Regions from separate parts of the Pseudomonas sp. B392_1p genome, predicted to be linked through region 2. Evidence: predicted binding sites of a transcription regulator. Region 2 holds the regulator's gene; each other region holds the start of a gene.
What was found. The regulator LexA, encoded in region 2, represses DNA repair genes until DNA is damaged. The targets are predictions, from matches to a motif close to CTGTNTNNNNANACAG.
Positions count from the first base shown of each region.

Region 1: the regulator LexA is predicted to act here: its motif matches at 6,999-7,014, upstream of imuA (translesion DNA synthesis-associated protein ImuA).
Region 3: the regulator LexA is predicted to act here: its motif matches at 2,057-2,072, upstream of recN (DNA repair protein RecN).

Region 1 is NZ_JBQPXM010000010.1:23,436-33,356, reverse strand. Features, by position in the region: gene ACTV8E_RS14560 ((Fe-S)-binding protein) at 1-344, shown strand, start outside; gene ACTV8E_RS14555 (LutB/LldF family L-lactate oxidation iron-sulfur protein) at 341-1,780, shown strand; gene ACTV8E_RS14550 (LutC/YkgG family protein) at 1,780-2,451, shown strand; gene ACTV8E_RS14545 (FAD-binding and (Fe-S)-binding domain-containing protein) at 2,448-5,255, shown strand; gene ACTV8E_RS14540 (hypothetical protein) at 5,395-5,655, shown strand; gene ACTV8E_RS14535 (hypothetical protein) at 5,725-6,057, shown strand; gene ACTV8E_RS14530 (hypothetical protein) at 6,117-6,365, shown strand; RNA gene ssrA (transfer-messenger RNA) at 6,471-6,864, shown strand; gene imuA (translesion DNA synthesis-associated protein ImuA) at 7,031-7,657, shown strand; gene ACTV8E_RS14515 (Y-family DNA polymerase) at 7,665-9,071, shown strand; gene ACTV8E_RS14510 (error-prone DNA polymerase) at 9,068-9,921, shown strand, end outside.
Region 2 is NZ_JBQPXM010000006.1:103,445-113,365, forward strand. Features, by position in the region: gene nagZ (beta-N-acetylhexosaminidase) at 1-385, opposite strand, end outside; gene ACTV8E_RS10630 (L,D-transpeptidase) at 411-938, opposite strand; gene ACTV8E_RS10635 (TetR/AcrR family transcriptional regulator) at 986-1,693, opposite strand; gene lexA (transcriptional repressor LexA) at 1,897-2,508, shown strand; gene sulA (SOS-induced cell division inhibitor SulA) at 2,526-2,990, shown strand; gene ACTV8E_RS10650 (hypothetical protein) at 3,016-3,243, opposite strand; gene ACTV8E_RS10655 (DUF6586 family protein) at 3,427-3,939, opposite strand; gene topA (type I DNA topoisomerase) at 4,021-6,627, opposite strand; gene ACTV8E_RS10665 (DUF1653 domain-containing protein) at 6,733-6,975, opposite strand; gene fadA (acetyl-CoA C-acyltransferase FadA) at 7,068-8,243, opposite strand; gene fadB (fatty acid oxidation complex subunit alpha FadB) at 8,274-9,921, opposite strand, start outside.
Region 3 is NZ_JBQPXM010000010.1:38,818-48,738, forward strand. Features, by position in the region: gene fur (ferric iron uptake transcriptional regulator) at 1-282, shown strand, start outside; gene recN (DNA repair protein RecN) at 361-2,034, opposite strand; gene grpE (nucleotide exchange factor GrpE) at 2,238-2,804, shown strand; gene dnaK (molecular chaperone DnaK) at 2,903-4,828, shown strand; gene dnaJ (molecular chaperone DnaJ) at 4,951-6,075, shown strand; gene dapB (4-hydroxy-tetrahydrodipicolinate reductase) at 6,156-6,959, shown strand; gene carA (glutamine-hydrolyzing carbamoyl-phosphate synthase small subunit) at 7,161-8,297, shown strand; gene leuE (leucine efflux protein LeuE) at 8,310-8,963, shown strand; gene carB (carbamoyl-phosphate synthase large subunit) at 8,979-9,921, shown strand, end outside.

The DNA.
Region 1 (9,921 bases), on a different contig from region 2:
AGATTGCCCTGCACACCTCGTGCACGGCACGCCGAGAGATGAACACGCACCTGCATGGCCGCGCACTGCTTGCGCAGCTGAACAATGTCGAGCGTGTCGAGCACGACCACGAAAGCGAATGCTGCGGCTTTGGCGGCACCTTCAGCGTGCGCATGCCGGACATCTCCGGTGCCATGGTGGCGGACAAGACCCGTGCACTGAAGGAATCCGGCGCCGACCAGATGCTCACCGCCGACTGCGGCTGCCTGATGAATATCAATGGCGCCCTGGAAAAGCAAAACGCCACGCTGCGCGGCCAACACCTGGCCAGCTTCCTGTGGGAACGCACCGGAGGTAAGGCATGAGCCAGCAGATCCCCGTCGTTGACCTTTCCAGCCGCGAGCTGAAGCACAATGCCCACCACTCCCTTGGCGACGTCCAGTTGCGCAACAACATGCGCACCGCCATGGACTCGCTGATGGTCAAGCGCCTGATCTCGATGCCCGACGAGTACGAACGCGAACATTTGCGCGAGCTGGGCAACCACGTGCGCGCCCGCGCCCTGTCGCAACTGCCCGACCTGCTGGAAACGCTCGAAGCCAACCTGACCCGCAACGGCGTCACGGTGCACTGGGCCGAGACCACCGACGAGGCCAACGCCATTTTCCTAGAGATCGCCCAGGCCCATCAGGCCAAACAGGTGATCAAGGGCAAGTCGATGGTCAGCGAGGAAATGGAGATGAACCATTTCCTCGAAGGCCACGGCATCGAGGCGCTGGAGTCGGACATGGGCGAGTACATCATCCAGCTCGACCATGAAAAGCCCACCCACATCATCATGCCGGCGATCCATAAGAACGCCCGCCAGGTCGGCTCGCTGTTTCGCGACAAGCTCGGCATCGAGTACACCGAGGACGTCGATGCGCTGATCCAGACCGGTCGCAAGATCCTGCGCCAAAAGTTCTTCGAGGCCGACATTGGTGTTTCCGGGGTCAACTTCGCCGTGGCGGAAACCGGTACCCTGCTGCTGGTGGAAAACGAAGGCAACGGCCGCATGTCCACCGGTGTGCCGCCTGTGCACATCGCCGTTACCGGCATTGAGAAGGTGGTGGAAAACCTGCGCGACGTGGTCCCGCTGCTCTCGCTATTGACCCGCTCGGCACTGGGCCAGGGCATCACTACTTACGTCAACATGATCTCCGGACCGCGCCAGGCCGATGAGCTGGACGGCCCGCAGGAAGTCCACCTGATCCTGCTCGACAACGGCCGCAGCCAGGCGTTCGCCGACAGCGAATTACGCCAGACACTGAATTGCATCCGCTGCGGCGCCTGCATGAACCACTGCCCGGTGTATACGCGCATCGGCGGCCAGGCTTACGGCACCGTGTATCCGGGGCCGATCGGCAAGATCATCTCGCCGCACCTGCTGGGCCTGGAAAACACCCCGGATCACCCGTCCGCCTCGTCGCTGTGCGGCGCCTGTGGCGAAGTCTGTCCGGTGAAGATTCCGATTCCGTCGTTGTTGCGCCGTCTGCGCGAAGAGAACGTGAAAAAGCCTGACGCAGCCCATCACCTGTTGCGTGGCCAGGGCAGCAAGTACTCGGCTCAGGAACGGCTGCTGTGGAAAAGCTGGCAACTGCTCAACACCTCACCGCTGCTCTATCGCGTGTTCGGCTTCTTCGCCACCCGCTTGCGTGGCCTGACCCCGAACATTGGCCCTTGGGCACAGAACCACGGCGCGCCGAAACCGGCGGCCCGTTCGCTGCATGAACTGGCGAAACAGCATCTGGAGGCCAAATAATGTCTGCCAAAGCCAACATTCTCGCCAAGCTGCGCAACAGCCTGGCCGGCACCCAGCCGCTGATCGACGACTTCGACGAAGCCCTGGTGACCGAGCCCTGGAGCTACCCGGCCGAGCAACGCACCGAGCGCTTGCGACAGTTGATGGAAGCGGTGCACACCGAAACCCACCTGACCACAACAGATGCCTGGCCCGCATTGCTGGAAAAACTGCTGACCGACAAACAGCTGCCCAGCCTGCTGATCGCGCCGACCACGCCTTGGGGCGCGCAAATTGCCGAACACTTCGCCGGCCGCGACGCTGCGCCGACATTGAAGGCCTACGACCGTCCCATCGAGCAATGGAAAGCCGAGCTGTTCAACGACACGCCGGCCAGCCTGACCGGAACCCTGGGTGCCATCGCCGCCACCGGCAGCTTGATCCTCTGGCCGACCCCGCAGGAACCGCGCCTGATGAGCCTGGTGCCGCCGGTGCACTTCGCGATCCTCAAGGCCAGCGAGGTGTACAACAATTTCTACGAGGTGCAGCAGAAGCAACAGTGGGCACAGGGCATGCCGACCAATGCCCTGCTCGTCTCCGGCCCCTCGAAGACCGCTGACATCGAGCAGGTGCTGGCTTATGGCGCCCACGGCCCGAGGGACCTGATCGTGCTGATCCTGGAGGATGCATGAGTCTGCCCGGCGTCTTTCTTAAAGCAGTCGAGGCGCTGATTCCCCGCGAGCGGCTGTTCGACGACCCGCTGTCCACCCTGGCCTTCGGCACCGACGCCAGTTTCTACCGGCTGATTCCCAAGCTGGTGGTGCGCGTCGAGTCCGAACACGAAGTGGTCGAACTGCTCAAGCTGGCCAACGCCGAGCGGGTGCCGGTGACGTTTCGCGCCGCCGGCACCAGTTTGTCCGGCCAGGCGATTTCCGATTCGGTGCTGATCGTTCTGGGTGATCATTGGAACGGTCGTGACGTCCGCAACGGCGGCGCACAAATCCGCCTGCAACCCGGCGTGATCGGCGCCAATGCCAACGCCGTGCTGGCCCCACTGGGACGCAAGATCGGCCCCGACCCGGCCTCGATCAACGCGGCGAAGATCGGCGGCATCGTCGCCAACAACTCCAGCGGCATGTGCTGCGGCACCGCGCAAAACAGCTACAAGACCCTGGCCGGCTTGCGCCTGGTCCTGGCCGACGGCATGGTAGTCGATAGCGAAGACCCGGCTAGCGTTGCCGCCTTCGAACACAGCCATGCCGATTTGTTGGAGCAATTGGCCCAACTGGGTCGGGAAACCCGCGCCAACACCGCGCTGGCCGACAAGATTCGCCACAAGTACCGGCTCAAAAACACTACCGGCTTTTCCCTCAACGCCTTGGTGGATTTCGACCAGCCGCTGGATATCCTCACCCACCTGATGGTCGGCTCCGAAGGCACCCTGGCATTCGTCAGCGCGGTCACCTACGACACCGTGCCCGAGCACCCGCACAAGGCCACCGCGTTGATCGTCTTCCCCGACGTAGAAACCTGCTGCCGCGCGGTACCGGTGCTCAAGCAGCAGCCGGTGTCGGCCGTGGAACTGCTGGATCGGCGCAGCATGCGCTCGGTGCAGAACATGCCCGGCCTGCCGGAGTGGGTCAAAGACCTGTCCGCCACGGCCTGCGCGCTGCTGATCGAGTCCCGCGCCGCCACCCAGACGCTGCTGCACGAGCAACTGGCGAGCATCAACGCCTCGATTGTTGATTTTCCGGTGGAGAAGAAGGTCGACTTCAGCGAAGACCCGCTGGTCTATAACCAGCTCTGGCGCATCCGCAAGGACACCTTCCCGGCCGTCGGCGCGGTGCGCAAGATCGGCACCACGGCGATCATCGAAGACGTCACCTTCCCGGTGGAAAAACTCGCCGACGGCGTCAACCGCCTGATCCAGCTGTTCGAAAAGCACCATTACGACGAAGGCATCCTCTTTGGCCACGCCTTGGAGGGCAACCTGCACTTCGTCTTCACTCAGGGCTTCGACGATCCGGCCCAAGTGGCGCGTTATGAAGCCTTCATGCACGACGTCACCCAGCTGGTGGCCGTGGAATACGGCGGTGCCCTCAAGGCCGAACACGGCACTGGGCGCAACATGGCGCCGTTCGTCGAGCTGGAATGGGGCAGCGACGCCTATCAACTCATGTGGCGGATCAAGCACCTGCTCGACCCCAACGGCATCCTCAACCCGGACGTGATTCTTTCCGAAGATCCGCGCATCCACCTGAAGAACCTCAAGCCGCTACCGGCCGCCGACGAGATCGTCGATAAATGTATCGAATGCGGTTTCTGCGAACCGGTGTGCCCGTCCAACGGACTGACCCTGACGCCACGCCAGCGCATCGTCATCTGGCGCGATATCCAGGCCAAGAAACGCGCCGGCATCGATACCACTGATCTTGAGCGCGCCTACGAATACCAGGGCCTTGATACCTGTGCGGCGACCGGCCTGTGCGCCCAGCGCTGCCCGGTAGGCATCAACACCGGTGATTTGGTGCGCAAACTGCGCGGCGTCGACGCCCACCGCCAGGGCACCGCCACTTGGCTGGCCGAGCACTTCGCCACGGCGATGAAAGGCGCACGCTTCACCCTGGCAGCGGCCAATGGCGCCCGCAAGCTGCTCGGCGCGCCGCTATTGGCAAAAACCTCGGCCAGCCTGCGCAAACTTTCCGGCGAGCGCCTGCCACAATGGACGCCGGCCTTGCCCCAAGCGGTCAAACCCATCGCCTACACCCCGGCCAGCGAGGATGCACGGCCACGGGTGGTGTACCTGGCCGCCTGCGTGTCTCGCGCCATGGGCCCGGCGTTCAGTGACAGCGAACAAACGCCACTGATCGACAAGACCCGCGCACTACTGGAAAAGGCCGGCTACCAGGTCGTCTTCCCCGAGGAATTGGACAACCTGTGCTGCGGCCAGCCGTTCGCCTCCAAGGGCTACGCCGAACAGGGCGAGCGCAAGAAGCAGGAGTTGCTCGCTGCCCTGGCCAAGGCCAGCCGTGGCGGCCTCGACCCGATCTACTGCGACACCAGTCCCTGCACCCTACGCCTGGTACAGGACCTGGGAGATAGCCGCCTGGATATCTACGACCCGGTAAAATTCATCCGTGAGCATCTGCTCAATCGCCTGGACATCACCCCACAGGACACGCCGGTGGCGGTGCACGTCACCTGCAGCACCCAGCACCTGGGCGAAGCGCAAACGCTGATCGACATTGCCCGGCGCTGCGCCACGGACGTGGTGATTCCAGAGGGCATCCACTGCTGCGGCTTCGCCGGCGACAAGGGTTTCAGCCAGCCGGAGCTCAACGCCCATGCACTGCGTTCGCTCAAGGATGCGGTGCGGGTCTGCACGGAAGGCATCAGCACCAGTCGTACCTGCGAGATCGGTCTGTCCAGCCACAGCGGCATCGACTACCACGCACTGGTCTATCTGGTGGACCGCGTCAGTCACGCCAGGGCCTGAAGGTTCGCACAATATAGAGCCCCGCATCGACGGGGCTTTTTTATGCTTTATCCACAAATCTGAACCCTTGGCCAACCGGAGCGTCAACGTTATGAGTCCACGAACTCACTATTGCCCTGACGCAAACCGAGGACACACCATGAAAAGCCCAGCCCTGCTTATTGCTGCTGCACTGTTCTTTGCCCCGGCCGCTTTTGCCGACGATGACCAATGCTCGGCCAGCATCGACCAGCTGGATGAAGCCATGGACCAACGTGAACTGACCGACACCCTGGAAGACCAGGTCGATGAGCTCAAAGACCAGGCCGAACAATACAAGGATGACGACAACACGGCCGAATGCATCAGCACCGTCGACCAAGCCATGCAACTGCTCAACAGTGCTCCGATGAAAAACTGACACGGCGCTGGGCCGGCATAGTGGACGTGCCGCGGTGGCCAGCACCGCTTACCCGAGATGGAGTCCACCATGAAACGCATAGCGTGCTTACTCATCGCCGCTTGGCTCACTGCTCCGGCATTTGCCGCCGACGATCGCTGCTCCGCCAACCTCCAGCAAATCAATGACGATAAAGCCACCAAGATTACGGTCGGCGATCCCATGACTACCCAAATCGAGATGCTGGAACAACAAGCCCAGGAAGCGCAAAGCGCAGGTGATACCGAAGGTTGTATCGCCTCGAGCGAACGCGCCCTGCAAATGCTGGACAGCGCCAACCGTCAAGGTTCCGGTGAGGGCAGCGGCTCCGGAGGTGCGAATGGCGGCACGGGCGGTGGTGCGGGTGGCGGCGCTGGGCAGTAAGCCCGCGCGCCCACACCGCAGACTATTCCCACCCAGCCGCTCTTTGCGTGAGGTGATTTATGCGCCGTTTAATGCTTACCCTTGCAGCCGTGTTGATCAGCTCTTCGGCATGGGCCATGCACTGTCCTCAAGACATGGCCCGTATCGATGCCCAGCTCAGCAGCGATCCACCCAGCGATCCCGCCGTCCTCGCACAGGTGCAGAAGTTGCGCGCCGAAGGCGAAACGCTGCACAACGAAGGCAAACACGAGGAGTCCATTCAAGTGCTGGAACAGGCCCAAAGCCTGCTCGACGAGCATAAAAACTGACCAGCGGCCTTGAAAAAGATCTTCGTGCCCTTATCTTGATGACAAGCGTTCGACGCAGTGACGCCTTTGGCGTACACTGCGCCAACGTTGTCACCACAACGTTTTGGGGCCGATTAGGATTCGACGCCGGTTGCGAAACTCTAGGTGCATGCCGAGTTGGTAACAGAACTCGTAAATCCACTGTTGCAACTTCTTATAGTTGCCAATGACGAAACCTACGGGGATTACGCTCTCGCTGCGTAAGCAGCCTTAGCCCTTCCCCCCTGGTCGCTTCGGCGCCAGCAATCATCAGGGGATGCCTGTAAACCCAAAATGATTGTCATATAGAACAGGATCGCCGCGTAGTACGTTGTGGACGAAACGGCTAAATATTACACAACTCGCCCAAAACACCCTGCCAATCGGGCGGTCGCGGGTTAACTCAGTAGATCTGGCTAAGCATGTAGTACCGACAGCGGAGTACTGGCGGACGGGGGTTCAAATCCCCCCGGCTCCACCAAACAAACAAAAGACGTCTTCGGACGTCTTTTTTTGTGCCCGGATTCCGGGGTTGGTGGGCGGTGCTGGCGATCCCCCAACAACTGGTCCGGCATTTATCGCCACTGCTTGACCGATTCTTGGTCAAACGAAATACTGTACCTATATACAGTATACGAGTACTTAGCATGTCCTCCGTGGTCGCCCTTGATCGCCTGCTCGATACGCGTCGTGTCTGGCGTGGCCAGGCCGTCGTTTCGCACTCCGCCCGCCAGCCCACCGGGCACACTGAGCTAGACGCCGCCCTGCCTGGTGGTGGCTGGCCGGACGCCGCGCTGAGCGAAATTCTCGTCGTTGCCACCGGCCTGGGCGAGCTGCGTCTGCTGTGGCCGACCCTGGCACGCCTCACCGCTGCCGGCGAGCGTGTGGTGCTGGTCGATCCGCCCCATGTTCCCTACCCGCACGCCTGGCTGGCGGCGGGCGTCGATCTGCGTCAGCTGAGCATCGTCCAGGCCCGTGGCCGCGACGCCCTCTGGGCCGCCGAGCAGTGCCTGCGCTCGGGCTGCTGCGGCGCTGTGTTGTGCTGGCCAAAACAGGCCGATGACCGCGCCCTGCGTCGCTTGCAGATTGCTGCGGAGACCGGCCAGACCCCGGCTTTTGCTTATCGCTCGCTGGACGAAGCGGCCAATCCCTCGCCCGCCGCCCTGCGCCTGGCAGTGGACCCCAAGCAGGTGCGTATCCTCAAGTGTCGCGGCGGTCTGATCCCGGCCCGGCCGATTGCTACAGCGGCCTTCGCTGCCCCCGGTGGGCGCTGAGACCGTTATGCGCTGGGCCTGTATTCTGCTCCCGCAACTGGCCATGGATGGCGAATTGCGCCAACGTGCAAACCCAGACGAACCGTTGGTCTTGCTGGCCGGCCCGGCGCAGCGGCGCAGGCTGCAGGCGGTCAATCCGGCAGCGCGCGCCCTTGGTCTGAAGCCGGGCCAATCCCTCACGTCCGCCCAGGCACTCAGCCAGAATTTCGCAACCGCCCCATACGACCTGGCGGCGATTGAGCGTTGCCAACAGTTTCTGGCTGCCTGGGGGTACCGTTACAGCGCCCAGGTCAGTCTGCATTATCCGCGCTGCCTGCTGCTCGAAGTGCAATCCAGCCTGGGCCTGTTCGGCCCCTGGCCGCGCTTCGAAGCGCGCCTGCGCAAAGAGTTGACCACTCTGGGCTTCCGCCACCGCATTACCCTCGCGCCTAATCCCGCTGCCGCGCGAGCGCTGGCCAATGTTCATGATGGCCTGGCAGTGGACGACGGAAATGCACTGCATCAGGCTCTAGGCCAGTTGCCGGTGGATCGTATCGGGCTCTCCCGCGAGGTTGCCACCGCACTCTCCCGTATGGGCGTGCGCAACCTCGCGCAGATTCTCACCCTGCCTCGCGACGGCCTGGCCAAACGCTTTTCTGCCGAGGTGCTGATTCAGCTGGACAGGCTGCTCGGACAGCGCCCGCTGGCGCTGGAGTTCTACCGGCCGCCGGATGTGTTCCAGGGGCGCATCGAGCTGAACTTTGAAGTCGAGTCGCACCAGGCACTGCTCTTCCCGCTGCGCCGGCTGACCGCCGATCTCGCCGCCTACCTGGCGGGGCGCGACAGCGGCGTGCAGCGTTTCATCCTGCACCTCGAACACCGCAACCGCCCTGACAGTCAGGTGCCGGTCGGCCTGCTGAGCGCCGAGCGTGAGGCAGCCATGCTCTTCGAGCTGACCCGTGGTCGCCTTGAACAGCAGCAACTGCCGGCACCGGTTCTGGCAGTACGGCTGGTGGCCCATGATTTGCCACCGTTCGTGCCGGAACACCGCGTGATGTTCGAGGAACGTCCACAGCAATCGCTGCCCTGGGAACAGCTGCGCGAACGGCTGCGTGCGCGCCTTGGCGACGACGCCGTGCAAGGGCTTGGCGCTCGCGCCGACCATCGTCCCGAACGGGCCTGGAGCAGCCGGTGGGCAGACGTGACGCTGCCGCCCTGCGGCCCCCGCCCCGGCTGGCTGTTGACCGAGCCGCAGCCACTGCGCGAAGGCTCCGTGAAGCTATTGAGTGGCCCGGAGCGCATCGAATCCGGCTGGTGGGACGGCGGCGATGTGCGCCGCGACTATTACCTGATCGAAACCCGCGCTGGCCAGCGTGGCTGGGCCTTCAGGACGGTGGGCGACGGGTCACTGATGCTCCACGGGTGGTTCGCATGAGCGACTACGCCGAGCTGCATTGCCTGTCGAATTTCAGCTTCCAGCGCGGCGCATCCAGCGCGTCTGAACTGTTCGAGCGTGCCGCCCGTCTCGGCTACAGCGCCCTGGCAATCACCGACGAGTGCTCGCTGGCCGGCATCGTGCGCGCTTGGCAGGCGGCCAAAGAGCATAATCTGCCCCTGATCGTCGGCAGCGAAATGCGCATCGAGGACGGCCCGAAGCTAGTGCTGCTGGTCGAGAACCTGGTCGGCTATCAGACGCTGTGCCGGCTGATCACCCAGGCCCGACGCCGCGCCGAAAAAGGCCGTTATCGTCTGCTGCGCGAGGATTTCGACGCACCATTGGACGGGTTGCTGGCCATCTGGCTACCGGACAATGACGCTGGGCAGGCCATCTGGCTGCGGGGCTGCTTCCCGCAGCGACTTTGGCTGGGGGTGGAACTGCACCGCGGTGCGGACGATGCAGCGCGTCTGCAGCACATGCTGGAAATAGCCACTTCCCGCGACCTGCCGGCCGTCGCTTGCGGCGATGTGCACATGCACGCCCGCGGGCGCCGAGCCCTGCAGGACTGCATGACTGCCATCCGCCATCACCTGCCGGTCAGCGAGGCCGGCGCCCACCTGCACCCCAACGGCGAACGTCATTTGCGCCGCCGCGAGGAGCTGGCCGAGCTCTACCCGCCCGAGTTGCTCGCCGAAACCCTGCGCATTGCCGAACGCTGCACTTTCGAGCTGGGCCAGTTGCGCTATCAGTACCCGCAAGAGCTCGTCCCCGCCGAACACACTGCGACCAGTTGGCTGCGTGAATTGGTCAATCAGGGAGCGCGCGCGCGCTGGCCGGATGGGGTGCC
Region 2 (9,921 bases):
CGATGACCCCACTGCGCCCGCAATCCAGATCCAGCACCGGTGCAAAGCTCAGATCCAGGCCGACCGCCAGCACTTCCGTAGCCATCAGCCAACCGCACTGCTCGGCGAGTAATTCTGCTTCGGCGCACCCGGCAATATCGCCCATCGCCGGCAACCGCACGAAATCGCGGCGCAGACGCTGAACACGCCCGCCTTCCTGATCCACAGCCAACAACAGATCAGGACGCACGGCGCGAATCGAGGCACTCAGCTCACGCACCTGACGCGGAGACTCGATATTGCGGGCAAACAGGATCAGCCCGCCGACTTGGGGTTGACGCAGCAATTGCCGGTCCTCGGTTGTCAGCCAGGTGCCGGCGATATCCAGCATCAGGGAACCCTGCAGGGCAACACTCATGGGCGATCCTTTTTTATTCAGTCAGTGCAGCCGTCGCCCAGTCAGGACAAGGCGCTTCATCAATACGCACCGGACAATGCAGCGGCACCCGGCCGAACAGTTCCAGCAAATCGGTATTACGCAGGCGCACGCAGCCATGGGATAACGGCACGCCCATGGGTTCGCAGTCCGGCGTGCCGTGCAGATAGATATAGCGGCGAAAGGTATCGACCTCACCCAACCGGTTGCGGCCCGGCTCACGGCCGCTGAGCCAGAGGATCCGTGAGAGAATCCAATCCCGACCGGGAGACGCCGCGTGCAACGCTGGCGTCCAGACTTCACCCGTCCAGCGCCTGCCGCGCAACACGGCCCCCAACGGTAGATCTGCGCCGATTTTCGCTCGCACCTGATGCAGGCCACGGGGTGTGCAACCCGAGCCGTAACGCTCGCCTGGGCCATTGACCGCAGTCGATACGCGCAGGCGCAAACACAGCGCCCCTTCGGCAAAGCCGTAAAGGGTCTGGTCAGCCAGTGAAATATGTAGGAAGTCGAGGGCGCGCATGGGCGGCTAGCTTAGCCGATCAGGCCTGCCACGCCCATCGCTGGAGTTCAGACCTTGACCGCTAATGAACCGGTTTTTAGGCGAGGGCGCAGATGCGCCGTCAGCAAGGCGGGGTCGGTGATTCCGGTCTCCGCACGCATGCCTGCCGCAAGGAATGGCACCATCATCCGCATGACCTGTTCAATCGAGGTATGCACCCCATAGTCATTCTCGACCATGGCGCGCAGGGCCTTGATACCCGACATGCTGAACGCTGTCGCGCCGAGCATGAAGTGGATGCGCCAGAAAAGCTCCACCGGCGGAATTTTCGGCGCCGCCTCATTGACCAGCAGCATGTAGCGGCGAAATACCTTGCCATAGACCTCTTCGAGGTATTTACGCAGGTGCCCCTGGCTCTGACTGAAGGCCAGGCCAAGCAGGCGCATGAAAATCGACAGATCGTTGCCGCTGCGCGGCTTCACCGAGAGGGCCTGATCGAGCAGCATTTCCAGCAGCTCTTCGAGGGTCGCCTTGTGCTCGGGCTTCGCTTGGCGGCGATCCAGCTCGCGCTCCAGGCTGGCACTAAAAGGGCCGAGGAAACGCGAAAAGACGGCTTGAATAAGCGCTTTCTTTGAGCCGAAATGGTAATTTACGGCAGCAAGGTTAACGCCAGCCTTGCTGGTAATCAGACGCAGTGATGTTTCAGCGAAACCTTTCTCCGCGAACAATTGTTCTGCCGCATCGAGAATACGCTCGACCGTTTCAGATTGGGCCATGGCTCACTTACACCTGACAAACACTTGTTTGAAACATACGTTTTCGTCTACGGCACGTCAAGCTACAGCCTCCAGACGGCCATTCTTTCACCATCACGAATCACGCTTCTTTGCGCTCTTCGTATGAGCCAAAGGATTGATTGCCCCTTCTTCAAACTACTGTATATAATCCCAGTCACTGGATAAATAGACAGAGTCTGGACATGCTGAAATTGACGCCCCGCCAAGCCGAGATCCTGGCCATCATCAAGCACAGCCTGGAACAGTATGGCTATCCTCCTACGCGTGCAGAAATCGCCCAGAAACTCGGTTTCAAATCTCCCAACGCTGCCGAAGAGCACCTGAAAGCCCTCGCACGTAAAGGTGCTATCGAGATGACTCCAGGCGCCTCACGCGGCATTCGCATCCCGGAATCTGACGCCATTGCCAGCGAAGATGACGGCCTTCCGGTCATCGGCCGCGTCGCTGCCGGTGCGCCGATTCTTGCTCAGCAGCACATCGAAGACTCCTGCAAACTTGACCCCGGCATGTTCAAGCCGCGGGCCGACTATCTGTTACGCGTCCATGGCATGAGCATGAAAGACGTCGGCATTTTCGATGGCGACCTACTTGCAGTGCACATCACCCGTGAGGCACGCAACGGGCAGATCGTCGTCGCCCGCCTGGACGATGAAGTCACCGTCAAACGCTTCAAACGCGAAGGCAGCAAGGTTTGGCTGCTGGCTGAAAATCCCGACTTCGCACCCATTGAAGTCGACTTGAAGCATCAACAACTGACTATCGAAGGGCTGAGCGTCGGCGTAATACGCCGCTAACTTGGCAAGGAGCTTCCATGCAGTACTCGCATTCGCCAGAACGCCTCCAACCCGGCCTGTTCGATGCCGTACTGATGGCATCGCCAGGTCGAACCCTGCTCGACACTGCGCCCGTTGATACGACGGAGACCTTCAGCGAGTTAGCGCTACGCGGCTCGCATCAGCATTGCCGATACTTGCTGGGCTCCATTTTTCGCGAGCTCAGCCTGGCTGCAGACGCCCGTTGGCTGACACTCATTGCGCCGCCAGCATTGATCAGCCCGGCCTGGCTGCGCGATGCTCAACTTAATCGCGAACGCATCATGCTGCTGCAACCACGGGGCGAACAAAGCGCTCTGAACCTTGCCTGCGAAGCCTTGCGCCTGGGGCGAAGCCACACCGTGATCAGTTGGCTACAGCCCCTTGCGCCTTCCGCGTGCCGATTACTCGCCTGCGCTGCTCACCAAGGCGGCGCGCAAAGTCTGAATATTCGCTTGGATTGAAAGAAGGAACGCCAAGCCACCTAAGTCAATGCAGAACGCGTTCCGCATCCTGAAAGTCACCTTCGGCCATACGTCCGGCCATCTGCAAGCCGACACTCAACATGGCCTTGGCCACCTCGACGTGCTGCTCATTCAAAAAGGCGCGGGCATCAGAGGAGAATTCCAGCGTCACCAGTGCCTCCTCGTCATCCGCACGACGCAGAACAATGCGCCCATCGGACAGTTCAACGATTTCCAGGAAGGCAGTCGACATAATTTCTCGGATTCCTACACAAGGCCGCGCATTGTAGCAGCGACGCAATTCAATGCCCTAGAGTCCGTTGGCCTTTTGTCGCCTCTGATTGTGCTTCGGACTAGCAAAGGAGCATTTCCACGCCAGGAAGCAGGCCCGCAGACACCCTGACGCCGCGCCTGAAGCACCTGCAGGCGAGACGGATCAGTTTTCGCTCAAGCCCTCCCTGAAGCGCAGAACCAGCGTTTTGAGTTCACTGCGCCACATATCCAGGAGCTCCGGGGTCAGTGTCGCCTCCTCTTCGCCCAGATTGACCGCAGTGATCAGCGACGATGAAGTTACCGGTTCGACCTGGCCCGTCTCGCGTGGTGGCTGCAGCAGCAGACCGTGGGCACGTAGCAATTGGCCAAGCCAGGAATTCTGGCGGCCCGCCAGCTCGGCCAACTCACTCAACTCCGGATTGGGCTTGTCAGTCAGCCGCGCAGCATCCAGAAACGCCTCGATCTGCCCAGCTTCGGGCATGCGGTAATAACCGGCAATTTCGTGACAGAGCGCCAGTACGGCGCCATGCAAATGAAACAGCGCGGCTTCTCGCTCGGCTTGGTCCCGTCCTGAGGCATTCACCGCGCTCAACAGGTTCGCGGCGCGCCAGCTCTCTAGCGCCAGCGCCGCAAAATAAAGCTTTTGATTGGTTCGGGTATAACGCTCACGGGCCATGCTTTTGACTCCCACAGGGACTGGTACAACCAAAAAAGGGGCAACCTCGTTGGCCGCCCCCTTCGTCATTTCATCACGCAATCAGCGCTTGTCTTCGACCTTCCACTTGCCGTCGGCGTAGAACGCCTTCCAGCCCGTCGGCTTACCGTCGATCTCGGACTGCACATACTGCTCCTTGGTCTTGCGACTGAAGCGGATCACTGCCGGATTACCGTCTGGGTCCTTCTGCGGCGCGCTCAGCAGGTAGTGGAATTTCGGATCCAGCTCGGTCTTGTGCGGAATCAACTCGAACACGCGCGGCGCACGGGTTTCACGATTCTTGGGGAACTGGCTGGCGGCCAGGAACAATCCCGAGGCGCCATCACGCAGCACATACGTATCGTTGACCTTTTCGCACTTGAGCTCCGGCATCGGGATCGGATCGCTCTTGGGCGGCGCCGCCTCGCCGCTTTTCAGCAGCTTGCGCGTGTTCTTGCAGTCGCTGTTGGTGCAGCCAAAAAATTTGCCGAAACGCCCGGTCTTGAGCTGCATCTCGCTGCCGCACTTGTCGCATTCCAGGCTTGGGCCTTCATAGCCCTTGATGCGGAACTGGCCCTCTTCGATCTCATAGCCAGAGCAATCTGGATTATTACCGCAGATGTGCAGCTTGTGCTTCTCATCCAGCAGATAGGCATCCATCGCCGTGCCGCACTTGGCGCAGCGATGCTTGCCGAGCAGCACGCGTGATTCCGACTCGCCTTCGTCGTCCGCCGCGATTTCATCGCCCGGAACCAGGTTGAGGGTTGATTTGCAGCGCTCCTTGGGCGGCAGACTGTAACCGGAGCAGCCCAGGAACACGCCCGTGGAAGCCGTGCGGATCATCATCGGCCGGCCGCACTCCTTACAGGGAATATCAGTCAGGGTCGGCTGATTGGCGCGCATGCCGCCTTCGCTGGCTTCGGCCACGTCGAGATTCTTGCGGAACTTGCCATAAAAGGTGTTCAGCAGGTCCTTCCAGTCGCGCTGGCCCTGGGCGACGTCATCAAGGCGCTCTTCCATACCGGCGGTGAAGCCGTAATCCATCAGGTCCGAGAAGCTTTCTGCGAGGCGGTCGGTGACGATATCGCCCATTTTTTCAGCGTAGAAGCGACGATTCTGCACCGTCACATAGCCACGATCCTGAATGGTCGAGATGATCGCTGCATAGGTGGACGGTCGCCCGATGCCGCGCTTCTCCAACTCCTTGACCAGGCTGGCTTCGGAGAAGCGTGCCGGCGGCTTGGTGAAATGCTGGCTGGGGTCGAGCTGGATCAGCGCCAGAGCTTCGCCTTGCGCCATGTCCGGCAGCACTGCGTCTTCGCCCGGTTTGCTCTGTTGCGGCAACGCACGGGTGTAGCCGTCGAATTTGAGAATGCGGCCCTTGGCGCGCAGCTCGAAATCACCTGCAGCAACGCTGACGGTGGTTGACAGGTACTTAGCCGGCGGCATCTGGCACGCCACGAACTGGCGCCAGATCAATTCATACAGCCGCTCGGCGTCACGCTCCAGGCCAGACAACTGGGTCGGGCGCAGATTGACATCCGAGGGGCGAATGGCTTCGTGCGCTTCCTGGGCGCCTTCCTTGCTGGAATAGACGTTGGCTTTTTCCGGCAGGTACTGATCACCGTACTCGCTGCTGATAAAGCTGCGCACCATCTCGACGGCATCCTGCGAGAGATTGGTCGAGTCGGTTCGCATATAGGTGATGTAACCCGCCTCGTAGAGACGCTGGGCCATCATCATGGTTTTCTTCACCCCGAAGCCCAGGCGAGTGCTTGCTGCCTGCTGCAGGGTCGAGGTAATGAACGGCGCCGACGGCTTACTTGATGTCGGCTTGTCCTCGCGTTTGACGACGCTGTAGCTGGAAGCCTTGAGCTTTTCCAGCGCGGCCATGGCATGGGTTTCGTTGAGCGGCTTGAAGGCGTCGCCCTTTTCGCGCACCACTTCAAAGCGCACCTGATCTTTTTTGGCGGTGCCCAGATCGGCATGCACCTCCCAATATTCTTCCGGGACGAAGGCGCGAATCTCTCGCTCGCGTTCAACCACCAGTTTTACCGCCACCGACTGCACGCGCCCGGCGGACAGGCCACGGGCGATCTTTGACCAGAGCAGTGGCGAGACCATGTAACCCACCACGCGGTCGAGGAAGCGGCGTGCTTGCTGGGCATTGACGCGATTGATGTCCAGCTCGCCGGGCTGGGAGAAGGCTTCCTGGATAGCCTTTTTGGTGATCTCGTTGAACACCACGCGCTTGTAGCGACTGTCGTCGCCACCGATGGACTCGCGCAAATGCCAGGCAATCGCCTCCCCCTCTCTATCCAAGTCGGTTGCGAGATAGATGGTGTCGGCATCCTTGGCCAGGCGGCGCAACTCCTCGACAACCTTTTCCTTGCCCGGCAGGATTTCATAGCGGGCCTTCCAACCCTGCTCGGGATCAATTCCCATGCGCGCGAACAGCTGGCGCTTGGCTTTTTCCTTGGGTGACAGCGCAGGCGCCTCACCGGCCGCAGCCTTGCCGCGCTTGGCCGGCTCCTTGTTAGCCGTTGAACCGCTGGTAGGCAGGTCACGGATATGGCCGATGCTCGACTTCACCACGTACTGGTTGCCCAGGTACTTGTTGATGGTCTTGGCCTTGGCCGGTGATTCCACGATGACCAGCGATTTACCCATGGATCGGAAAGTTCCTGAATTCAATAAAGAGGAGGGCGGGCCACTTATGCGGCACCGCTATATATAGTGGTGATCAATACGAGGTCAAGGGACTGACGTCAATCTTCAATCCGGGCGCTGGCCGATCTGCGGCTCTTCCGCTTGGATCAAGGCAAAACGTGGCAAACGCTCGCCGTTGACTTCAACCGTCTCACAAAACATGCTCATCGGCCTGACCCACAGGCCGTATTCACCGTACAGCGCTTGGTAGATCACCATCCATTCTTCGCTTTCGGAATGCTGAGCAACACCGAAAACGCGATACTCGTGACCTTTGTAATGGCGATAAAGGCCGGCTGTTAACTTCATCGGCAAACCTTCGTAACCCTGTAGGGAATTATTTTTGCTGTAAACGAAAACCGGGGCACAAGGCCCCGGTTTCGTCATCCGCCGCGAGCGCTTTAAACGCGTTCGAAGACGGTGGTGATGCCCTGGCCGAGACCAATGCACATGGTCGACACGCCCAGGGTACCGCCGTTCTGCTTCATTACGTTAAGCAGAGTACCGGAGATACGCGCACCAGAGCAACCGAAGGGGTGGCCCAGAGCAATGGCGCCGCCATTCAGGTTGACCTTCTGCTCTATCTTGTCAAGAAGCTTCAGGTCTTTGAGGACCGGCAGCGCTTGGGCCGCGAAAGCTTCGTTGAGCTCGACGTGATCGATGTCATCCATGGTCAGACCGGCACGCTTGAGCGCCTTCTGAGTGGACGGCACCGGGCCGTAACCCATGATCGCCGGGTCGACACCAGCAACCGCCATGGCGCGAATCACCGCCATTGGCTGAATACCCAGATCCTTGGCCCGCTGGGCGGACATGACGATCATGCAGGACGCGCCGTCAGTGATCTGCGAGGAGGTCCCCGCCGTCACGGTGCCGCCCTTGGGGTTGAACGCCGGCTTCAGGTTCGCCAGGCTTTCCAGGGTGGTTTCCGGGCGAATGGTTTCGTCGTAGTCGAAAACCTTCAGGAAACCGTTCTCGTCGTAGCCTTGCATCGGGATGATTTCATCCTTGAACTTGCCTTCGACGGTGGCCTGGTGAGCCAGACGATGCGAACGCTCACCGAAGGCGTCCTGCGCCTCGCGGCTGATGCCATGCATCTTGCCGAGCATTTCCGCGGTCAACCCCATCATCCCCGAGGCCTTGGCGGCGTACAGGGACATGTGTGGGTTCGGATCGACGCCGTGCATCATGCTGACGTGACCCATGTGTTCCACACCACCGACGACGAATACATCGCCGTTGCCGGTCTGGATGGCCTGCACGGCAGTGTGCAACGCACTCATCGACGAACCGCACAGGCGGCTGACGGTTTGCGCAGCACTGGTGTGCGGGATCTGGGTCATCAGCGACGCCATGCGGGCGATGTTCCAGCCCTGCTCCAGGGTCTGGTTGACGCAGCCCCAGATCACGTCTTCGACTTCGGCCGGGTTGACCTTGTCGTTACGGTTCAGCAGCTCACGGATCAGGTGCGCCGACATGTTCTCGGCACGGGTGTTGCGGTGCATGCCGCCCTTCGAGCGGCCCATCGGGGTGCGGCCGAAATCGACAATAACCGCGTCTCTCGGATTAAGACTCATATCTCTCTATCTCGCTCTGTTCTGTCCGCGTTAACCGAAGAACTTCTGGCCGTTGGCGGCCATTTCACGAAGCTTGGCAGTCGGGGTATACAGCGGGCCGAGGTCGGCATACTTGTCGGCCAGGGCAACGAATTCAGCTACACCGATGGAATCGATGTAACGCAGCGCACCACCCCGGAAGGGCGGGAAGCCAATGCCGTAAATCAGACCCATGTCAGCTTCGGCAGCCGTCTCGACGATGCCGTCTTCCAGGCAACGCACGGTTTCCAGGCACAGCGGGATCATCATGAAGTTGATGATGTCCTCGTCGGTGACTTCGCGCTGTTCGTAAACGATCGGCGCCAGCACTTCCTGCACGCTGGCGTCCACAACCTTCTTCGGTTTGCCGCGCTTGTCGGTCTCGTAAACGTAGAAGCCCTTGCCGTTCTTCTGCCCCAGGCGGTTGGCTTCATACAGGGCATCGATGGCGGAGCGACGATCATCCTTCATGCGATCCGGGAAGCCTTCGGCCATCACATCGCGGCCATGGTGGCCGGTGTCGATGCCGACCACGTCCATCAGGTACGCGGGGCCCATGGGCCAGCCGAACCGCTCCATGATCTTGTCGATGCGCACGAAGTCCACACCGGCGCTGACCAGCTTGGCGAAGCCGCCGAAGTACGGGAACAGTACGCGGTTGACCAGGAAGCCCGGGCAGTCGTTGACCACGATCGGGTTCTTACCCATCTGCTTGGCGTAGGCCACGGTGGTGGCAACGGCCTCTTCGCTGGACTTCTCGCCCCGGATCACTTCCACCAGCGGCATCATGTGCACCGGGTTGAAGAAGTGCATGCCGACGAAGTTTTGCGGACGCTTGAGGGCCTTGGCCAGCAGGTTGATGGAGATGGTCGAGGTATTGGAGGCCAGGATCGCATCTTCACGCACATGGCCTTCTACCTCAGCCAGCACGATCTGCTTGACCTTCGGATTCTCGACCACGGCTTCGACGACGATGTCGACGTTGCCGAAATCGCCATAGGACATGGTCGGACGGATGGCGTTGAGCGCCTCGGCCATCTTCGCGGCGGTCAGGCGGCCCTTGTCAACGCGATTGCCCAGCAGCTTGGAGGCCTCGTTCAGCCCCATCTGGATACCCTCTTCACGGATATCCTTCATCAGGATCGGCGTGCCCTTGACGGCCGACTGATAGGCGATACCGCCCCCCATGATGCCAGCGCCCAGAACAGCGGCCAGTTTCACGTCGCGCGATTGCTTGTCGTAAACCTTGGCCTTCTTCTTGAGTTCCTGGTCGTTGAGGAACAGACCGATCAGGCTGGCCGCAACCGGCGTCTTGGCCAGTTTGACGAAGCCGGCAGCTTCGATTTCCAGCGCCTTGTCCCGACCGTGGTTGGCGGCCTTCTGGATGGTCTTGATGGCTTCAACCGGCGCAGGGTAGTTCGGGCCGGCCTTGCCAGCCACGAAACCCTTGGCGGTCTCGAAGCTCATCATCTGTTCCATGGCGTTGAGCTTGAGCTTTTCCAGCTTGGGCTGACGCTTGGCCTTGTAATCGAGCTCACCGGAAATGGCGCGCTTGATCAGGTCCAGGGCGGCGGCTTGCAGTTTGTCTGCGGCAACCACGGCATCCACAGCGCCGACCTTCAGTGCAGCATCCGCTCTGTTTTCAGCACCGCCAGCGATC
Region 3 (9,921 bases), on a different contig from region 2:
TTGATGGAGGCTGGCGAAGATGTTGGCTTGGCCACCGTCTATCGCGTGCTGACCCAATTCGAAGCCTCCGGTCTGGTGACTCGGCATAATTTCGATGGTGGTCACGCCGTTTTCGAACTCGCCGACAGTGGCCACCATGATCACATGGTGTGTGTCGATACCGGCGAGGTCATCGAATTCATGGACGCCGATATCGAGCGGCGCCAAAAGCAGATTGTTGAAGAGCATGGCTTTGAGCTGGTCAACCACAATCTGGTGCTGTACGTACGCAAGAAGCCATAAGGCGAATCCGAATAGCAAAAAGGCGACCTTTATAGGTCGCCTTTTTTATGGCGGTGTTCTGGTTGCTCTGCGTGCAAGTCAGGCCTTGGCGCTGCTGATCATCTTGCGTGCATGGGCCAGAGATTCTTTGGTCAGGTCGACACCGCCGAGCATGCGTGCGACTTCCTCGATGCGTTGTGCCGACTCAAGGTGGGTCACGGCAGTGCGTGTCTCATCGCTGCCGCGCAGTTTGTGCACAAACAGGTGTTGGTGACCTTGCGCGGCGACTTGGGGCAGATGGGTGACGGTCAATACTTGGCCGCCTTCGCCTAGGCGGCGTAGCAGCTGACCGACCACTTCGGCGGTGGGGCCGCCAATGCCGACGTCCACTTCATCGAACACCAGAGTGGGTACGCGCGAGGTCTGTGCCGTAATCACCTGGATGGCCAGGCTGATGCGCGACAGTTCGCCGCCTGACGCCACTTTGCCCAGTGGGCGCAGAGGTTGGCCGGGGTTGGCGCTGACTTGAAACTCAACCAGCTCCAATCCTTGAGGCTGCGGAATGTCCTGCTTGCCGGCGTGCAGTTCGATGCTGAAGCGCCCGCCGGGCATGCCCAGGCGCTGCATTTCCTGTTCTACGGCCGCGCTCAGGCGCTGGGCGGCGTCGCTGCGCAAGGCGCTTAGTTCGGTGGCTTTGTCCTGATAGTGACGGGTGTAAGCGGTGAGTTCTTCGTCCAGGCGTTCAAGTGCCTGGTCATCGGCGTTCAGACCCTCCAGCTCATCAAGCAGGCGTTGCTGCAATTCACCCAGCTCGCTCGGTTGCACGCGGTGTTTGCGGGCCAGGGTATAGATGGTGTCGAGGCGTTCTTCGAGAAATTGCTGGCGCTCGGGATCGGCATCGAAATGATCGAGGAAACGGTTCAACTCGCCGACGGCTTCTTCGACCTGAATCTGCGCGCTGGCCAGCAGGTTCACGGCTTCGCTCAGTGCGCCGGGCTGGCTGCTGAAGCCAGTCAGGCGACTGAGGCTGGAAGTCAAGGCCGAGAGGACGTTGCCGGCATCGTTCTCGCTGCACAGCTCGATCACCAGACGGCAGGCGCTCAGCAGCTGTTCGGCATTGCTGAGATTCTTGTGTTCCTGCTCCAGTTGTTCCAGTTCCTGTTCGCCCAGGGCCAGGTTTTCCAATTCTTCCAGCTGGTAACTGAGCAACTGGTGGCGCGCGCGCTGCTCTTCGCTGGTGCTGGAGATGCGCTCCAATTCCTGGCGAGTCTGCCGCCAGCGAACTGCGGCAAGTTGCACCTGGCGGGCCAGTTCGCTGGCGCCGGCATAGGCATCTAGCAAGCGGTGATGGGTGTCGATCTTCAGCAGCGACTGATGCTCATGCTGGCTGTGGATATCAATAAGCAATTCGCCCAGGGCTTTGAGATCGCCCTGCGGACAGGGGGTGCCATTTATATAGGAGCGTGAGCGTCCTTCGGCGGTGATCACCCGGCGCAGGATACATGGGCCGTCTTGTTCAAGGTCGCGCTCGCGCAGCCAGGCCTGGGCTTCAGGAATTCGGGTGACATCAAAGCTGGCCAGGATATCGGCCTTGTCTGCACCGGGGCGTACCACGCTGCTGTCGGCGCGATCGCCCAGAGCCAGACCGAGGGCGTCGAGCATGATCGACTTGCCGGCCCCCGTCTCGCCGGTGATGACGCTCATCCCGCCGCTCAGTTCGAGGTCCAGGTGTTCGACAATGGCGTAATTATGGATGGACAGGTGCGCCAGCATGATGAGCTCCCAGAATTCTTGGCTGTGTATTTATACAGTGGTCGGCGGGGGCGCTTCAAGCGTCCTTCTTCCTGGTTTGAAGAAAAAAATTACGATGTTGGGGGTGTGTGTGCGTGCGGGGGTTGAAGAAGCAGGCGGCGCCCCCATATTGGCCGGCATTCGACGCTGGCAATGTCCGGCATTCCCTTTCATAGGAGACTCCCATGGCTGATGAACAAAACCTGGAAAACCAGAATGCGGAAGCAGCCCCGGCTGCTGAGGCAAATGGCGAGGCGCTGGACGCTCGTATCCAAGAGTTGGAAGAGCAACTGGCCGGCGCACAGGATCAAGTGTTGCGCACCGCAGCCGAATTGCAGAATGTGCGTCGCCGCGCAGAGCAAGATGTGGAAAAGGCACACAAGTTCGCGTTGGAAAAGTTTTCCGCGGACCTGCTGGTCGTCGTCGACAGCCTGGAGCGCGGGCTGGAAATGACCAACCCGAATGATGAGGCCAGCAAGGCGGTACGCGAAGGCCTGGAGCTGACGCATAAACTGCTGCTCGACACGCTCAAGCGCCATCAACTGGAGCAAGTGGACCCCCACGGCGAGCCTTTCGACCCTGAGCATCATCAGGCCATGGCCATGGAAGAGAGCGCAACGCTCGAGCCAGGCAGCGTGGTCAAGGTGTTCCAGAAGGGTTATCTGCTCAATGGCCGGCTGTTGCGCCCGGCCATGGTGGTGGTCAGCAAGGCCGCGGCCAACACGCCGCCGTCGATCAACGAGCAGGCTTGAAATCCATCAGCCAGCCCCCATCTGTGTGAACAAGCGTAATTGAGCTGGAGCGGCCCGGAATAGGGACGCGGTAAAAACCAAATTTCGGGAGAAATGAAATGGGTAAAATCATCGGCATCGACCTGGGGACAACCAACTCCTGCGTCTCTATTCTGGAAAACGGTAACGTCAAGGTTATCGAGAACGCCGAGGGTGGTCGCACCACTCCGTCGATCATCGCCTACACCAATGATGGCGAAACCCTGGTTGGCCAGTCGGCCAAGCGCCAGGCGGTCACCAACCCGCACAACACCCTGTACGCGGTGAAGCGTCTGATCGGCCGTCGTTTCGATGAGGACGTCGTGCAGAAAGACATCAGCATGGTGCCTTACAAGATCGTCAAGGCTGACAATGGCGATGCCTGGGTCGAGGTGAAGGGCGACAAGATGGCCCCGCCGCAGATCAGCGCCGAAGTGCTGAAGAAGATGAAGAAGACCGCCGAAGACTACCTCGGCGAGCCGGTTACCGAAGCGGTCATCACTGTGCCGGCCTACTTCAACGACAGCCAGCGTCAGGCCACCAAGGATGCCGGTCGCATTGCTGGCCTGGACGTCAAGCGCATCATCAACGAGCCCACCGCGGCTGCGCTGGCGTATGGCATGGACAAGGCCAAGGGCGACCACACCGTAATCGTCTATGACCTGGGTGGCGGTACTTTCGACGTGTCGGTCATCGAGATCGCTGAAGTCGACGGTGAGCACCAGTTCGAAGTGTTGGCCACCAACGGCGACACCTTCCTGGGCGGTGAAGACTTTGACATTCGTCTGATCGACTACCTCGTCGACGAGTTCAACAAAGAAACCGGCATGAACCTCAAGGGCGACCCGCTGGCCATGCAGCGCCTGAAGGAAGCTGCCGAGAAGGCCAAGATCGAGCTGTCCTCCGCGCAGCAGACCGACGTCAACCTGCCGTACATCACCGCCGATGCGTCGGGTCCGAAGCACCTGAACGTAAAGATTTCCCGCGCCAAGCTGGAAGCCCTGGTCGAAGACCTGGTGCAGCGCACCATTGAGCCGTGCCGCATTGCTCTGAAGGATGCCGGTATCGACGTCGGCAAGATCGATGACGTGATCCTGGTCGGCGGTCAGACTCGCATGCCGCTGGTGCAGCAGAAAGTTGCCGAGTTCTTCGGCAAGGAAGCGCGCAAGGACGTCAACCCGGATGAAGCCGTGGCCATGGGTGCTGCCATCCAGGGCGCCGTGCTGGCCGGCGATGTCAAGGACGTGCTGCTGCTCGACGTGTCGCCGCTGACCCTGGGTATCGAAACCCTGGGTGGCGTGATGACTCCGCTGATCGAGAAGAACACCACCATCCCGACCAAGAAATCTCAGGTGTTCTCCACCGCCGACGACAACCAGGGCGCCGTGACCATCCACGTGCTGCAGGGCGAGCGCAAGCAAGCCGCGCAGAACAAGTCGCTGGGCAAGTTCGACCTGGCCGATATTCCGCCGGCACCGCGCGGCGTGCCGCAGATCGAAGTGACCTTCGACATCGACGCCAACGGTATCCTCAACGTGTCCGCCAAGGACAAGGCCACCGGCAAGCAGCAGTCCATCGTGATCAAGGCCAACTCCGGCCTCTCCGATGAAGAAATCGAACAAATGGTGCGTGATGCCGAAGCCAACGCCGAGGAAGACCGCAAGTTCGAAGAGCTGGCCGGCGCGCGCAACCAGGGCGATCAGTTGGTGCATGCCACCCGCAAGATGATTGTCGAAGCGGGCGACAAGGCCACCGACGAAGACAAGGCTGCCATCGAAAAAGCCATTGGCGAACTTGAAGTCGCGGTGAAGGGCGACGACAAGACGGTGATCGAGGCGAAGATGACCGCGTTGTCGGAAGTCACCGCCCCGCTGGCGCAGAAGATGTATGCCGAACAGCCCCAGGCCGGCGAAGCCCAGCCGGGCGCTGGCAACGAGAGCAGTGCCAAATCGGCTGGCGACGACGTGGTCGACGCCGAGTTCGAAGAGGTCAAGGAAAACAAGTAAACGTCACGTTTGCTTCCGCCTCACCACGCACGGCCCTTGGGGTCGTGCGTCCTTGACACGCCACGCGGGAGCCTGCTCCCGCGTTGACGTGTCTGGAGGGGCGTCAGAGGAATCCGAGAGAAATGGCAAAACGAGACTATTACGAAATACTGGGCGTGGAGCGCAGTGCCAGTGAGGCCGAGCTGAAAAAGGCTTACCGACGTCTGGCGATGAAGTACCACCCCGACCGCAATCCGGACGACCATGACGCGGAAGAGAAATTCAAAGAAGCCAATGAGGCTTATGAAGTTCTTTCCGATGCCAGTAAGCGCGGCGCTTATGATCAATACGGCCACGCGGGTGTCGATCCGCAGATGGGCGGTGGGGCCGGCTTCGGTGGTAACGCAAGCTTCTCCGACATCTTCGGCGACGTGTTCAGTGACTTCTTCGGCGGTCAGCGTGGCGGCCAGCGCGGCGGTCCGATGCGTGGCAGCGATCTGCGCTACACGCTGGAGCTGGATCTGGAAGAAGCGGTGCGCGGCACGACAGTGACCATCCGTGTGCCGACCCTGGTCGGTTGCAAAACCTGCGACGGCTCCGGGGCAAAGAAGGGCACCAGCCCGGTCACCTGCACGACCTGCGGCGGTATCGGTCAGGTGCGCATGCAGCAGGGCTTTTTCTCGGTGCAGCAGACCTGCCCGCGCTGCCATGGCAGTGGCAAGATGATCACCGATCCCTGCGGCACCTGCCATGGCCAGGGGCGCACGGAAGAGCACAAGACCCTGTCGGTCAAAGTGCCAGCGGGCGTCGATTCCGGAGATCGCATTCGCCTGTCGGGCGAAGGTGAGGCCGGCACGCTGGGCGGCCCGCCCGGTGACCTGTATGTGGTGGTCAACGTACGTGAGCACGCAATCTTCGAGCGCGATGGCAAGCATCTGTACTGTGAAGTGCCGATCAGCTTCGCTGATGCCGCGCTGGGCGGTGAGCTGGAAGTGCCGACCCTGGATGGCCGCGTCAAGCTGAAGATCCCTGAGGCGACCCAGACCGGCAAGATGTTCCGCTTGCGCGGCAAGGGCGTGGCGCCAGTGCGCGGTGGCGGTGCAGGCGATCTGATGTGCCGGGTGGTGGTGGAAACCCCGGTGAATCTCGGCAAGCGTCAGCGCGAACTGCTGGAAGAGTTCCGCAGCAGCCTGCAGAACGACAGCTCGCATTCGCCCAAGGCCAGCGGCTGGTTCGAAGGCATGAAGCGCTTTTTCGGCGATCTATAACTCAAAGCTGCAAGCTGCAAGCTGCAAGCCTCAATCAGGCGGCGCTTGCAGCTTGAGGCTTGCAGCTCGGAGCTGACTTTATGCAACGTATAGCAGTCATGGGCGCCGCCGGGCGCATGGGCAAAACCCTGATCGAAGCGGTGCGCCAGGTCGAGGGTGCTCAGCTAAGCACCGCCATCGATCGCCCAGACAGCAGTCTGGTGGGCGCGGATGCCGGCGAGCTGGTGGGGTTGGGCAAAATCGGCGTGCAACTGTCGGGTGATCTGGCCAGCGTGCTGGACAACTTTGACGTGTTGATCGATTTCACTCACCCGACCGTGACGTTGAAGAATCTCGAGCTCTGCCGTCAGGCCGGCAAGGCCATGGTAATTGGCACTACAGGATTCAGTCCTGAAGAAAAAGAGCTGCTGGCCGAAGCAGGCAAGGAAATTCCGATCGTCTTTGCGGCCAACTTCAGCGTCGGCGTCAATCTGTGCCTGAAGTTGCTGGACACCGCCGCGCGCGTGCTCGGTGACGATGTGGATATCGAAATCATCGAGGCCCACCATCGTCACAAGGTCGATGCACCGTCGGGTACCGCGCTGCGCATGGGCGAAGTCGTCGCCAATGCCCTGGGGCGCGATCTGCAGAAGGTTGCGGTGTATGGGCGCGGAGGTCAGACCGGTGCCCGAGAGCGCGAAACCATCGGTTTCGCCACCGTCCGCGCTGGCGATGTGGTCGGTGACCACACCGTGCTGTTCGCTGCTGATGGCGAGCGCGTGGAAATCACCCATAAGGCATCCAGTCGCATGACCTTTGCCAAGGGAGCGGTGCGCGCCGCGTTGTGGTTGAAGGATCGGCCAGCGTCGCTGTATGACATGCAGGATGTGCTCGGGCTCCAGTAATGGATGCAGGCGGTGCGACTGGAGGCGAAAATCCATGCGCATTAACGGTGGACCCAAATCGGTCATTTCTGTACACTTTCGCATTTAGTGTGTCCACTAAAGTTACGCAGAATGACCCAATAAAAAAGCGGGATGACCTTCACACGTCATCCCGCTTTTTTACAGTCTGCGTTTGCGCCAGCCAGATCTACGGGAGGTCTCTTGAGTACGCCAGCCATACTTGCACTTGCTGATGGCAGCATTTTTCGCGGTGAATCCATCGGTGCCGATGGGCAAACCATCGGCGAGGTCGTGTTCAACACCGCCATGACCGGCTATCAGGAAATCCTCACCGATCCCTCCTACGCACAGCAAATCGTCACCCTGACTTATCCCCATATCGGCAACACCGGCACCACGCCGGAAGACGCCGAGTCCGATCGTGTCTGGGCTGCCGGCCTGGTCATTCGCGACCTGCCGTTGCTGGCCAGTAACTGGCGCTGCAAGCAGCCGCTGGATGAGTACCTCAAAGAACACGGCACGGTGGCCATTGCTGGTATTGATACTCGTCGATTGACCCGTATCCTGCGTGAAAAAGGCGCTCAGAATGGCTGTATCCTGGCCGGTACCGACGCCACCGAGGAAAAAGCCCTTGAGCTGGCGCGCAGCTTTCCCGGCCTCAAAGGCATGGACTTGGCCAAGGTAGTCAGTACCCAGGAGCGCTACGAGTGGCGCTCGGGCATGTGGACACTGGAAACTGACAGCCATCCGGAGATCCCCGCAGCCGAGTTGCCCTACCATGTCGTGGCGTACGATTACGGCGTCAAGCGCAACATCCTACGCATGCTGGTCGCGAGGGGTTGCCGGGTGACCGTGCTGCCAGCCCAGGCGCCGGCCAGCGAGGCCCTGGCGCTGAATCCCGATGGCATCTTCCTGTCCAATGGTCCTGGCGATCCCGAGCCATGCGACTACGCCATCCAGGCGATCAAGGACGTTCTCGAGACAGACATCCCGGTGTTCGGTATCTGCCTGGGTCATCAATTGCTGGCCCTGGCGTCCGGCGCCAAGACAGTGAAAATGGGCTGTGGCCATCACGGTGCCAACCACCCGGTGCAGGACCTCAAAACTGGCGTGGTGATGATCACCAGCCAAAACCACGGTTTTGCTGCGGATGCTGACAACCTGCCGTCGTGCTTGCGCGCCACGCACAAGTCGCTGTTCGATGGCACCCTGCAGGGTATTGAGCGCACCGACAAGGTTGCCTTTGGCTTCCAGGGTCACCCTGAAGCCAGCCCGGGCCCCAACGATGTGGCTCCGCTGTTCGACCGCTTCATCGCCGCCATGGCGGCGCGCAAGTAAGGTCGCGCGACGATGCTGGCGAGCCTGGGGGTAATTGACCTGTGGACCTATGTCCTCGGGACGGTACTGGTGATTCTGTTGCCAGGCCCCAATTCACTGTTCGTGCTCGCCAGCGCTGCTCGTCGAGGGGTGGCAGCCGGCTACAGTGCCGCTGCTGCGGTGTTCATCGGTGACAGCCTGCTGATGCTCGCTGCTGCACTGGGCGTGGTCTCGCTGCTCAAGGCCGAGCCGCTGTTATTCGTTGCCCTGAAGTACCTGGGAGCGGCCTACCTGTTCTACATCGGCTTCAACATGCTGCGCGGCGCCTGGCGCCAGTGGCATCAGCCGCAGCAGAAAGCAGCTGGAACATCCGCGCATGAGTTGGCTGAGCCGTTCCGGCGCGCTCTGTTGCTCAGCCTGTCGAACCCCAAGGCGATCCTGTTTTTCGTGTCCTTTTTTATCCAGTTCGTCGACCCGGCATACGCCAATCCGGGTTTGTCATTCCTGGTGCTGGGCACGATTCTGCAGGTAATCAGCCTGACCTACTTGAGCGTTCTGATTTTCACCGGTGCACGCCTGGCGCAGTGGTTTCGCCAGCGGCAGCGGTTGGTCGCCGGTGCCAGTAGTGGCATCGGCGCCTTGTTCGTCGGCTTTGGCGTGAAGCTGGCCACCGCAACCTTGTCCTGATTACTCGAGAGTCCCATGCCAAAACGTACAGACATTAAAAGTATCCTGATTCTCGGCGCCGGCCCCATCGTCATCGGCCAGGCGTGCGAATTCGACTACTCCGGCGCCCAGGCCTGCAAGGCCCTGCGCGAGGAAGGTTTTCGCGTCATTCTGGTGAATTCCAACCCGGCCACCATCATGACCGACCCGGCCATGGCCGACGCCACCTACATCGAGCCGATCAAATGGCAGACCGTGGCCAAGATCATCGAGAAAGAGCGTCCCGATGCGCTGCTGCCGACCATGGGTGGCCAGACCGCGCTGAACTGTGCATTGGACCTGGAAAAGCACGGCGTGCTGGAAAAATTTGGCGTCGAGATGATCGGAGCCAATGCCGACACCATCGATAAGGCCGAAGACCGATCGCGCTTCGACAAGGCCATGAAAGACATCGGCCTGGCCTGTCCGGTCTCAGGCATTGCGCGCAGCATGGAAGAAGCCTTCAAGGTGCTCGAGAAGGTCGGTTTCCCGTGCATCATTCGCCCCTCGTTCACCATGGGCGGCACCGGTGGCGGCATTGCCTACAACCGGGAAGAGTTTGAAGAAATCTGCACCCGGGGTCTGGACCTGTCGCCAACCAACGAGTTGCTGATCGACGAATCGCTGATCGGTTGGAAAGAGTACGAGATGGAGGTTGTCCGCGATAAGAACGACAACTGCATCATCGTCTGCTCCATCGAAAACTTCGACCCGATGGGCGTGCATACCGGCGACTCGATTACTGTCGCCCCGGCCCAGACGCTCACCGACAAGGAATACCAGATCCTGCGCAACGCCTCCCTGGCGGTACTGCGCGAGATTGGCGTGGAAACCGGCGGCTCCAACGTGCAATTCGGCATCTGCCCGGACACCGGCCGGATGGTGGTCATCGAGATGAACCCGCGCGTGTCGCGTTCTTCGGCGCTGGCCTCCAAGGCCA